DNA from 3 places in the Paenirhizobium cremeum genome. Region 2 is predicted to be linked to each of the others. Evidence: predicted binding sites of a transcription regulator. Region 2 holds the regulator's gene; each other region holds the start of a gene.
What was found. Region 2 encodes PhoB, which activates phosphate uptake and scavenging genes when phosphate is short. Its sites were predicted from a motif close to TGTCATNNANCTGTCAT; they were not measured.

Region 1 (4,211 bases), 600 kb from region 2:
ATCGCGGCGCTGAAGGCCGACGGCACCTTCGATGCGCTGAACAAGAAGTGGTTTCTCGACTACAAGATGGGCGAGTGAGGGTGCGGGAGCCGAGGCTGAGAAAGCCGGGGGCCATGAGCTGATGGGTTTTCAGACACTTTCGGGCGCAGGCAATGGAAAGGGCGAAGGCGACCGACCGTGGTGGCTGGTCGCCCTTGTCGCGATCGCGCTTGGAATTGCCGCCGTCATCGCCTTCAACGATCTCTATGCGCAGGTCTTTGCCACCATTTCGCGCGGCATAGGGGTGACGGTCTTCGTCACCGTGGTGGGCTTTGCGCTGGCAACCGTGCTCGGCCTGCTGGTGGCGCTCGCCGGCATGTCGGACAGCCTGATCGTCAGGCAGATCGCGCGGTTCTATGTCGAGGTGATCCGCGGCATTCCGATCCTCGTCCTCCTCTTCTACATCGCCTTCGTCGGCGCTCCGGGCTTCGTCAGTCTCTACAATTTCCTGATCGGGCCGCTCATCGAACAGGGCTGGCTGTCGGCGCTTCAGGTGCGCGACGTGTCGCTGATGTGGCGGGCAATCTTCGCGCTGATGATCGGCTATTCGGCCTTCATCGCCGAGATCTTTCGCGCCGGTTTCCAGTCGGTCGACAAGGGGCAGATCGAGGCGGCGATGTCGCTCGGTCTCAACCGCTATCAGCGCTTCCGGCTGATCGTATTCCCACAGGCCGTCAAGGTGATCTTTCCGCCGCTCTCCAACGATTTCGTGGCGATGGTCAAGGATTCATCGCTCGTCTCCGTGCTCGGCGTCGCCGACATCAGCCAGGCGGGCAAGATCTATGCATCCGGCTCCTTCCGCTTCTTCGAGACCTATTCCATCGTCGCCTATATCTATCTTATCCTGACGATCGGCCTGTCGATGCTGCTGAGGCGCTTGGAAAAACGGATGCGGGAGAAAGGCGCCGCCCGATAGCGGTCGGCGCCGCGCTCCTCAATAGACGTCCGGCACGTACATTTCCGGAGGAACCGGATGGCGGATGTAGTCGGCATTGCGGACGCGCTCCGGCAGCACGATCTGTTCCTTCGGAACGGTCTCGTAGGGGATCTGCCCCAGAAGGTGGGCGATCATGTTGAGGCGGGCCTTCTTCTTGTCGACCGCCTGCACGACCCACCACGGTGCCTCCGGAATGTGGGTGCGTTCCAGCATGTCTTCCTTGGCCTTGGTGTATTCCTCCCAATGGATGCGGCTCTCAAGGTCCATGGGCGAGAGTTTCCACTGCTTCAGCGGATCGTGAATGCGCATGCGGAAGCGGAATTCCTGTTCCTCGTCGGTGATCGAGAACCAGTATTTGAGCAGGATGATGCCGGAGCGGACCAGCATGCGCTCGAATTCCGGCACGGAACGGAAGAATTCCTCCAGTTCGTCAGGCGTGCAGAACCCCATGACACGCTCGACACCGGCGCGGTTGTACCAGGAGCGGTCGAACAGCACCATTTCGCCGGCGGTCGGCAGATGGGCGGTGTAGCGCTGGAAATACCACTGGCTGCGTTCGCGTTCCGTTGGGGCGGGCAGTGCCACGACACGGCAGACGCGCGGGTTCAGGCGCTGGGTAACGCGCTTGATCGCGCCGCCCTTGCCGGCGGAATCGCGGCCTTCGAAAAGCACGACGACCTTGAGTTTCTTGTATTGAACCCAGTCTTGCAGGCGAACCAGTTCGTGCTGCAGCCTGAAAAGCTCCCGGAAATAGACCCGGCGGTCGATGGTCGGCTCGGAGAGGCCTTCGGCGACCATCTCTTCCAGCCGCTCCTCCTCCATCTGCTGTTCCAGTTCTTCATCGAAGCTGTCGATGATGTCTTCCTTGATCCGGTTGATCTGGTCGTCAATGGGTGCAGACATGCGGGCTATCTCCGTTTCGTCCGACAGATGAAGCATGTTTCCGCGAACACTTTATGACAGGGATGTGTCAGGCGGCCGACGAAGCAAATCCGTTGCCGATTTTGTGGAAAACTGTTATTGCGACGCCATGGGATCTAAATTCGGATGTCTCGCAAACCAGTTTATCGTGCTGCAGGACCACAAGCGTCTGCCGGCACGGTTCTTTGCGTGCGTCTCCGGAGCGCTCAACAGCCGCCTAGGCTGAAGGTTGCCGGCCGCATCGGCGGCGCTTCAGAATACCAAGACCGATCTCACTTCTTCAGCCGGATGGAAACACGCCATGAGCGCACCGCGTACACTTTACGACAAGATTTTCGATGACCACCTGGTCGACCGCCAGGACGACGGCACCTGTCTTCTCTACATCGACCGTCACCTTGTGCATGAGGTGACGAGCCCGCAGGCGTTCGAAGGCCTGCGCATGGCCGGTCGGCCGGTGCATGCGCCGCAGAGGACTCTGGCCGTGGTGGACCACAACGTTCCGACCACCGCGGATCGCCTCGAGGGCATCAAGAACGAGGAAAGCCGCATCCAGGTCGAGGCGCTTGCCCAGAACGCCAAGGATTTCGGTGTCGAATATTATTCCGAGCGCGACAAGCGTCAGGGTATCGTGCACATCGTCGGCCCCGAACAGGGCTTCACCCTGCCGGGCATGACCATCGTGTGCGGCGACAGCCACACCTCGACGCATGGCGCCTTCGGCGCGCTGGCGCATGGTATCGGCACGTCCGAAGTGGAGCACGTCCTGGCAACCCAGACGCTGATCCAGAAGAAGGCCAAGAACATGCTGGTGCGTGTCGACGGCAAGCTTCCGGAAGGCGTCACGGCCAAGGACATCATCCTTGCCATCATCGGCGAGATCGGCACCGCCGGCGGCACCGGCCATGTCATCGAGTTCGCCGGCGAGGCGATCCGTTCGCTCTCCATGGAAGGTCGCATGACCGTCTGCAACATGACGATCGAAGGCGGCGCCCGCGCCGGCCTGATCGCGCCGGATGAAAAGACCTTCGAATATATCAAGGGCAAGCCGAAGGCGCCGACCGGCGAGACCTGGGATCAGGCAGTCGCCTACTGGAAGACGCTGCATACCGACGAGGGCGCGCATTTCGACCGCACCGTCGTGCTCGACGCCGCCAACCTGCCGCCGATCGTGTCCTGGGGCTCGTCTCCGGAAGATGTGGTGTCGATCCAGGGCGTGGTGCCAAATCCGGACGAAATTCAGGACGAGACCAAGCGGGCCTCCAAATGGCGCGCGCTCGACTATATGGGTCTTACGCCCGGAACGAAGATGACCGATATCGCGATCGACCGCGTCTTCATCGGTTCCTGCACCAATGGCCGTATCGAGGATCTGCGGGCCGCCGCCGCCGTGATCGAAGGCAAGAAGGTCGCCTCGACCGTCTCCGCCATGGTCGTGCCGGGCTCCGGCCTCGTCAAGGAACAGGCTGAAGCCGAAGGCCTCGACAAGATCTTCAAGGATGCGGGCTTCGAATGGCGCGAACCGGGCTGCTCCATGTGCCTTGCCATGAACGACGACCGGCTGAAGCCGGGCGAGCGCTGCGCCTCGACCTCGAACCGCAATTTCGAGGGACGCCAGGGCTACAAGGGCCGCACCCATCTCGTTTCCCCGGCCATGGCTGCTGCCGCAGCCGTCGCCGGTCATTTCGTCGACATCCGCGACTGGAAGTAAGCTCCAGAGCGTCCTTATTCTACGCGTCGGCACCGCCGGCCGCAGATACAGCCTTCAGGGCCGTCCGCAGTGATGCGGGCGGCCTTGTCTCGTTTCGGGGCCGCGAATGCCTTATCGGCCTGCGATGCTGTTGCTTTTCGCTGAAACGACGCTGCGGTATAATCACGATGTCTGGGAGGACGCAGCCATGACCGATGCCGACAAGGTATTTGCAGGCAGCATTCCCGCTCTTTACGAGCGGTTCATGGTGCCGATGATCTTCGCTCCATATGCCGAGGCGATTGCCGAGAAGGTGGCGGCGCGACATCCCGCGACCGTTCTGGAACTTGCTGCGGGAACCGGGGCGGTGACGCGCGCCATGGCGGAAAGGCTGCCGGAGACGGCGGCGCTCACCGCGACCGATCTCAACCAGCCGATGATCGATCTGGCAATGACTCTGCAGGAGACGGGCAATGTTCTCTGGCGGCAGGCCGATGCGATGGCGCTGCCGTTTGCCGATCAATCCTTCGATACGGCTGTCTGTCAGTTCGGGGTGATGTTCTTTCCCGACAAGGTCGCCTCCTATCGCGAAGTTCGTCGTGTCCTGAAGCCGCGCGGCGCCTA
Region 2 (4,211 bases):
GGGAACCGGTCCTTGAGCTCGGCAAGACCCTGGCGGAAGACGAGCGCAACGTCGCGCACATGTTCGAGAAAACCGTCGGCGAGGACGACATCGAGCACGGCATTGCCGACTGCCATGGCAAGCGGATTGCCGCCATAGGTGGAGCCATGGGTGCCGGCCTTCATGCCCGAGGCAGCGTCTTCTGTCGCAAGGCAGGCGCCGAGCGGAAACCCGCCGCCAATGCCCTTGGCCACGGCCATGATGTCAGGCGTGATACCCGTCCATTCGTAGGCGAACAGCTTGCCTGTACGGCCGATCCCGCACTGGACCTCGTCGAAGATCAGGAGAAGACCGTTGTCATCGCAGATCTTGCGCAGTTCCCGCAGGAAACCGGCAGGCGCGGTGCGGATGCCGCCCTCGCCCTGAACGGGCTCGATGAGGATGGCTGCCGTTTCGTCAGTAATCGCCGCCTTCACAGCTTCCAGATCGCCGAAAGGCACCTGATCGAAACCCGGCGCCTTGGGGCCGAAGCCTTCGAGATATTTCGCCTGGCCGCCAGCGGCAATCGTCGCCAGCGTGCGGCCATGGAAGGCGCCTTCAAAAGTGATGATGTGGAACCGCTCGCCATGTCCCTTGGAGAACTGATAGCGGCGGGCCGTCTTGATGGCGCATTCAAGCGCCTCTGCACCGGAATTGGTGAAAAACACCCGGTCGGCAAAGGTCGCCTCGGTCAGGCGCTTGCCGAGCTTTTCCTGGCCTGGGATCTCATAGAGGTTCGAAAGATGCCAGACCTTATCGGCCTGCTCACGCAATGCGCCGACGAGATGAGGGTGGGCGTGGCCCAGCGAATTCACGGCGACACCCGCTGCGAAATCGAGATATCGCTCTCCGTTTTCCGTAATCAGCCACACGCCCTCGCCTCGCTCGAAACGCAGCGGAGCGCGCATGTAAGTCTGATAAAGCGGAGAGGCCTCGGCCATAGCGAAAGACTCCTTTCGAAGAGCTTTTGTCTTTTCGGGTGCGGACCGCACCGGAACCCCTGTTCCGCCGGGTCCAAAAAATCAAAAATGCCGCCTTGCGGCGGCGGCTGCACTATCGTCATTTCGCCCCTCCCTGTCAACGAAACACCGCGGAAAAGCGGAATTTTCGCCACTCGGAGTCGAGGGACAGAGCCAAGCGGCGCATGGGCGAACATGATCGCGCCTCGGTAGCAAGTTGGGGAAAACTTCGAAATCGATTCCCGATGATTCCGCCGACTCTTGTCACGGAGTCAGCCTCACACTAGGTTAAGAACCAATAAAGAAATTGCATGCGGCGGAATTAGTCACCGACAGTATCGAGGCAGTTTTGTTTCGGAATTTTCCGAAGCAACGGCGAGGGATTCTGCCAGCACGAATTGCGACCGGCGGAGAAAATGGCATGAACTGGACGGATGAGCGAGTAGAAAAGCTGAAGCGGCTTTGGGCCGAAGGCTTGAGCGCGAGCCAGATTGCCGCGCAACTTGGCGGAGTGAGCCGCAATGCCGTTATCGGCAAAGTTCACCGCCTCAGCCTCCCGGGCCGCGCCAAGGCCGGCGGCAGCGTCGCGACGACGCGGACGGCAAAGCGCACGGCGACGCCGCCCCGCGCCCAGAACTATGCGCCGCGCGTCACCACCCGCACCGTTGCGCGGCCTGCCGGCGCCAACATGCTCAAGGAAGAAATCGAGATCGAAGGCATCGAGGAAATCGATATCGCTCCGGCGAGCAACGTGGTCGTGCCGATTTCCCGGCGTCTGGCGCTGACGGAACTCACGGAACGCACCTGCAAGTGGCCGATCGGCGATCCTATGAAGGACGATTTCCATTTCTGCGGCTGCGAGTCGTCCGATAATTCCCCTTATTGCAACTATCACGCCAAGCTCGCCTACCAGCCGATTGGCGACAGGCGTAGGTCGGCTCGATAAAGTCCGGCGTCTTCGGACAAAACCGGAAATGTAAAAACGGGCCTTTCGGCCCGTTTTTTGTCTGTCACAACGTATCCGCAATGTGATCCTGGAAAAACCCAATCAGGCTTCCATGGAATATCCCGCGCCGCGCACGGTGCGGATCACATCCTGCATATTCGAGAAGTTGAGAGCCTTGCGAAGGCGACCCACATGCACGTCGACCGTGCGTTCGTCGACATAGATGTCGTGGCCCCAGACGCCGTCCAGAAGCTGGGAACGCGAGAAAACGCGCCCGGGGGAAGCCATCAGGAACTCCAGCAGACGGAATTCGGTCGGCCCAAGCCGGACTTCGCGGCTCTTGCGATGAACCCGATGGGTCTCGCGGTCCAGTTCGATATCGCCGCAACGCAAGACACTGGAGAGGACCTCCGGACGTGCGCGGCGCAGCATGGCCTTGACACGCGCCATCAGTTCCGGGGTCGAGAACGGCTTGACGACATAGTCATCCGCCCCGGTCGCCAGACCGCGCACGCGCTCGCTTTCTTCGCCGCGGGCCGTCAGCATGATGATCGGCAGACGTTCCGTCTCCGGCCGCATACGCAACCGGCGGCAAAGCTCGATGCCCGAGACACCGGGCAGCATCCAGTCGAGGATGAGCAGGTCGGGAACCCGCTCCTGCAGCCTCAACTCCGCTTCATCGCCACGCAGGATGGTCTCGACCTCGTAACCTTCAGCCTCGAGATTGTAACGAAGAAGCACGCTCAGTGCTTCTTCGTCCTCAACGACAGCAATCTTGGGCAACATCGACTTCAACTACCTCTCTCAGGACCGACGGCTCACTCGGCGATGGCGCCGACGGTAGCCGTCAGGTCTTCCTTCGGGCGCTCGCCTTCCGGCTGAGCGCCCGTCGCCATGTAGTAGATCGTCTCAGCGATATTGGTGGCATGGTCGCCGATGCGCTCGATGTTCTTGGCGCAAAACAGAAGATGCGTGCAGCTGGTGATGTTGCGCGGATCTTCCATCATGTAGGTCAGAAGCTCGCGGAAGAGCGAGGTATAGATGGCGTCGATCTCCTCGTCGCGATCACGGATCGACTTGGCCTTTTCGGCCGAGCGTGTCGTGTAGACGTCGAGCACTTCCTTGAGCTGCACGAGCGCAAGCTCCGACAGATGCTCGATGCCGCGGGCGAGCTTGCGCGGAACGCCGGTGGCCTGAACGGCCATGACGCGCTTGGCGTTGCTCTTGCCGAGATCGCCGACCCGCTCCAGGTCATTGGCAATCTTGAGCGCGCCGATGATCTCGCGAAGATCAGCTGCAACCGGCTGGCGGCGGGCGATGGTGACGATCGCCTTGTCGCCGATCTCGCGCTCGGCGGCATCCATGATGACGTCGTCGGAGATGACCTTCTGGGCAAGGGCGGCATCGGAATTGACAAGCGCGCGAATGCTGTCGCCCACCATCTGTTCGGCAAGCCCACCCATCTCGGAGATGCGGCGCATCAGGTATTTCAGTTCCTCGTCATAGGCCGAGTAGATATGCGATGAAGACATGTTCTTGGTATCCTTGAAATGGAAGATCGATCACCGGATGCGGCGACATCAGCCGAAGCGGCCCATGATGTAGTCCTGCGTGCGCTGATCGTCCGGATTGGTGAACATCTTGTCGGTATCGTTTTCCTCGACCAGCAGACCGAGGTGGAACATCGCCGTGCGCTGGGAAACGCGGGCCGCCTGCTGCATGGAGTGCGTCACGATGACAATCGTGAAGTTGGTTCTGAGCTCGTGGATCAGTTCCTCGACCTTGGCGGTCGCGATCGGATCGAGTGCCGAGCAAGGCTCGTCCATCAGGATGACTTCCGGGCTGACGGCGACTGCACGGGCAATGCACAGGCGCTGCTGCTGGCCGCCGGAGAGACCGGTGCCAGACTCATGGAGGCGGTCCTTCACCTCGTTCCAGAGGCCGGCCTTCTGAAGGCTGGTCTCGACGATCTGGTCGAGATCGGCCTTCGACTTGGCGAGACCATGGATGCGCGGGCCGTAGGAAATGTTCTCGTAGATCGACTTCGGGAACGGGTTCGGCTTCTGGAAAACCATGCCAACGCGCGCGCGCAGTTCGACCACATCGATGGACGGATCGTAGATGTCCATCTCGTCGAGCGTGATCTTGCCGGTGACCCGGCAACCGTCGATCGTGTCATTCATGCGGTTGAGCGTCCTGAGGAAGGTCGACTTACCGCAGCCCGAAGGGCCGATGAGCGCGGTTACCGTATGCTCGCGAACGTTCAGGTTCACGTCGAAAAGCGCGCG
Region 3 (4,211 bases), 1.1 Mb from region 2:
CAGATGAAGGCGATCCAGAAGGAGCTCGGCGACGGCGAGGATGGCCGCGACGAGATGGCCGAACTGGAAGAGCGCATCTCCAAGACCAAGCTTTCCAAGGAAGCCAAGGAAAAGGCCGAGGCCGAACTGAAGAAGCTGCGCCACATGAGCCCCATGTCGGCGGAAGCGACGGTCGTTCGCAACTACCTCGACTGGCTGCTGGGCCTGCCCTGGGGCAAGAAGTCCAAGGTCAAGGTGGACCTGAACGCCGCCGAGAAGATCCTCGACGAGGATCATTTCGGTCTCGACAAGGTCAAGGAACGCATTGTCGAATATCTCGCCGTCCAGGCTCGTGCGACCAAGATCAAGGGCCCGATTCTGTGCCTCGTCGGCCCTCCGGGCGTCGGCAAGACCTCGCTTGCGAAGTCGATCGCCAAGGCGACCGGCCGAGAATATGTGCGCATGGCGCTCGGCGGCGTTCGTGACGAAGCCGAGATCCGCGGCCACCGCCGCACCTATATCGGCTCGATGCCCGGCAAGATCGTGCAGTCGATGAAGAAGGCGAAGAAGTCCAACCCGCTCTTCCTGCTCGACGAGATCGACAAGATGGGCATGGACTTCCGCGGCGACCCGTCCTCGGCCCTGCTCGAGGTGCTGGATCCGGAACAGAACTCCACCTTCATGGACCACTATCTCGAGGTGGAATACGACCTGTCCAACGTGATGTTCGTCACCACGGCCAACACGCTCAACATTCCGGGTCCCCTGATGGACCGCATGGAGATCATCCGCATCGCCGGTTACACGGAAGATGAAAAGCGGGAGATCGCCAAGCGGCACCTGCTGCCCAAGGCGATCAAGGAGCATGCGCTGCGGCCGGAAGAGTTTTCGGTCTCCGACGATGCTCTGATGGCCGTGATCCAGCAGTATACCCGCGAGGCCGGTGTCCGTTCCTTCGAGCGCGAACTGATGAAGCTCGCCCGCAAGGCGGTCACCGAGATCATCAAGGGCAAGGTGAAGTCCGTCGCCGTGACCGCCGAGAACATACACGACTATCTCGGTGTGCCGCGCTTCCGTCATGGTGAAGCCGAAGGCGAGGATCAGGTCGGTATCGTTACCGGTCTGGCCTGGACCGAGGTCGGCGGCGAACTGCTGACGATCGAAGGCGTGATGATGCCGGGCAAGGGCCGCATGACGGTCACCGGCAACCTGAAGGACGTCATGAAGGAGTCGATTTCGGCTGCCGCCTCCTATGTCCGCTCGCGGGCCGTGGATTTCGGCATCGAACCCCCGCGGTTCGACAAGAGCGACATCCACGTGCACGTTCCGGAAGGCGCGACGCCGAAGGACGGTCCGTCCGCCGGTATCGCCATGGCAACGGCAATCGTCTCGGTGATGACCGGCATTCCGGTGTCCAAGGATGTCGCCATGACGGGTGAGGTCACGCTGCGCGGTCGCGTTCTGCCGATCGGCGGTCTCAAGGAAAAGCTGCTTGCGGCTCTCCGCGGCGGCATCAAGAAAGTTCTGATCCCGGAAGAAAACGCCAAGGATCTGGCGGACATTCCGGACAACGTGAAGAACAATCTGGAGATCGTTCCCGTCTCGCGCATGGGCGAGGTTATCAGGCATGCCCTGGTCCGCGTACCTGAACCGATTGAATGGGACGGAACGGTTGAAACTCCTGCAATCGGCACTGTGGAAGGTGCCGACGATGCGGGCGCTTCCATGGCACATTGAGGCTCTTTTGCCTTAATCTTGCCAAATTGGCACATCGAACGGAAAAAGGCTGGCAAAAATGCCAGCCTTTTTTGTGCAAACTCCCTGAAACGTCTTGTTTTCCGGGCAATTGCGGTGCTTTTCAGTTGCGTAGGGCAGATGCTTACGTATTCTCCGCCCGACTTATCCATTGAGTCGTTTCATACCAGTCAGAAAGGGTGGAAACATGAACAAGAACGAACTCGTATCCGCGGTCGCCGAAAAGGCCGGCCTCACCAAGGCCGATGCAGCTTCCGCCGTTGACGCCGTTTTCGAAACGGTTCAGGCCGAGCTGAAGAACGGCGGCGATGTTCGCCTCGCTGGCTTCGGTGCTTTCACCGTCGCTCGTCGCGAAGCCTCCAAGGGCCGCAACCCGTCGACCGGCGCTGAAGTCGATATCCCGGCTCGCAACGTTCCGAAGTTCACGGCCGGCAAGGGCCTGAAGGACGCTGTCAACAGCTGATCGGCTGGCTGTCGTTCGGCCCCAGGGCGGAACGCATAGCTCTGCAAATTAAGCCCGGCCTCGGCCGGGCTTTTCTTTTGTGTCTTGCCGGCTGTTACGACTTGCCTTGCCGATCCATTCGCCGGCGTCTCGGGGGAGGGGCGGGCGTCCCGACAAAGTGAGTCAACTGTCATGTGCGTGTCATGCACGTGACGCAAAAGCCTTCTGTTCCTTTCTCATGGAAACAGGAGGTTTCCCGATGACGTATTCTATTTCCCGCGCCGCGCTGACGGCCGCGCTGCTGGCTTCGGTCGCGGCGCCGGCCGCTGCCGACCAGGTCTTCAATCGTATTGCGTCCTTCCCCGTTGCCACCAACCTGCCGGCCGACAAGGACAAGCTTTCGACCACCTCGGCCGAGATCATCACCGCCTCGGAAGACGGTAACACACTGATCTATTCGGACAGCCCGCTCGGCGCGATCGGTTTTGTCGACATCACCGACGCCAAGGCTCCGAAGGCCGGCAGCGCCCTGATGATGGACGGCGAGCCGACCTCCGTCGCCGTCGTCGGTGCCAAGGCGCTGGTTGCCGTCAACACCTCCGAGAACAAGCAGAAACCTTCCGGCAAGCTCGCCATCGTCGACGTCGCCTCCATGAAGATCGATGCGACCTGTGATCTCGGCGGCCAGCCGGACTCCGTTGCGATCTCTCCGGACAAGACGTTTGCCGCCATCGCCATCGAGAACGAGCGTGACGAAGAGCTCGACGAGGGCAAGCTGCCGCAGATGCCGGCCGGCGATCTCGCAATCGTCTCCCTGAAGGACGGCGTTGCCGATTGCACTTCCATCAAGCACGTCGCCCTGACCGGGCTTGCCGAAATTGCGCCGGAGGACCCGGAGCCCGAATTCGTCTCGATCAACAGCCTCGGCGAAATCGGCCTGACGCTCCAGGAAAACAACCATATCGTCATCGTCGACGGCAAAACCGGCGAAGTGAAGAATCACTTCTCCGCCGGCAAGGTCGATCTCGCCGGTATCGATACCAAGTCCGATGGCGCGTTGAAGTTCACCGGCAAGAAGGAAGGCGTCCTGCGCGAGCCCGACGCCCTGAAGTGGCTGGACGACAATCGTTTCGTCGTTGCCAATGAAGGCGATTACGAAGGCGGTTCGCGCAGTTTCACCATCTTCGACAAGACCGGCAAGGTTCTTTACGAATCCGGCCCCTCGCTGGAACTCGCCATCGCCCGGATCGGTCATTTCCCGGACAAGCGCGCCAAGTCCAAGGGCGTCGAACTCGAAGGTTTGGAAGCCGCAACCTTCAACGGTCAGAAATACTTCTTCGTACTTTCCGAACGTGCTTCGATCGTAGGCGTCTACAAGGACACCGGCGCGGAGCCGGAACTCGTTCAGCTTCTGCCGTCCGGCGTCTCTCCGGAAGGCGCGGTTGCCATTCCCGGCCGTAACCTGTTCGCGACCGCCAATGAGGTTGATCTCGGTGAAGACGGTGGCCCGCGTTCGCACGTCATGGTTTATGAGCTTGCCGAGGGCACGCCGGCCTATCCGATGATCCGCTCCGAAATCGTCGACGGTGCACCCATCGGCTGGGGCGCGCTCTCCGGTCTTGTGGGCGATGCCGAGAAGGCCGGCACGCTTTATGCGGTCAATGACAGCTTCTATTCCATGCAGCCGACGATCTTCACGATCGATGCGACGCAGAAGCCTGCCGTCATCACCTCTGCCCTGCCGGTGACTCGCGGCGGCGCGGCGGCCCAGAAACTCGACATCGAAGGCATCACGCTGGACGGCAAGGGCGGCTTCTGGCTCGCTTCCGAAGGCGATCCGGCAAAGCTCATCGGTCACGGCATCTACAACGTCGACGCCAAGGGCGAAATCAAGTCCGAAATCGGCTTCCCGGTCGAACTGCTTGCGGGCCAGACCCGCTTCGGCCTCGAAGGCATCACTTCGATCGGCGAGGGCGACGACCTGACGCTGTGGATGGCCGTTCAGCGTGAATGGAAGGATGATGAGAAGGGCACC

Region 1: ppk2 (polyphosphate kinase 2) is a predicted target of PhoB. The motif match lies at 1,933-1,949, and genes of this name have one in related genera.
Region 3: ACLBKR_RS06015 (esterase-like activity of phytase family protein) is a predicted target of PhoB. The motif match lies at 2,365-2,381, and genes of this name have one in related genera.

The regions. Positions count from the first base shown of each region.
Region 1 is NZ_CP180217.1:3,709,477-3,713,687, reverse strand. Features, by position in the region: gene ACLBKR_RS17945 (transporter substrate-binding domain-containing protein) at 1-78, shown strand, start outside; gene ACLBKR_RS17940 (amino acid ABC transporter permease) at 122-955, shown strand; gene ppk2 (polyphosphate kinase 2) at 974-1,879, opposite strand; gene leuC (3-isopropylmalate dehydratase large subunit) at 2,199-3,608, shown strand; gene ACLBKR_RS17925 (methyltransferase domain-containing protein) at 3,796-4,211, shown strand, end outside.
Region 2 is NZ_CP180217.1:127,661-131,871, reverse strand. Features, by position in the region: gene ACLBKR_RS00660 (aspartate aminotransferase family protein) at 1-959, opposite strand, end outside; gene ACLBKR_RS00655 (GcrA family cell cycle regulator) at 1,399-1,923, shown strand; gene phoB (phosphate regulon transcriptional regulator PhoB) at 2,026-2,709, opposite strand; gene phoU (phosphate signaling complex protein PhoU) at 2,742-3,455, opposite strand; gene pstB (phosphate ABC transporter ATP-binding protein PstB) at 3,504-4,211, opposite strand, start outside.
Region 3 is NZ_CP180217.1:1,212,374-1,216,584, forward strand. Features, by position in the region: gene lon (endopeptidase La) at 1-1,716, shown strand, start outside; gene hupB (DNA-binding protein HupB) at 1,922-2,197, shown strand; gene ACLBKR_RS06015 (esterase-like activity of phytase family protein) at 2,436-4,211, shown strand, end outside.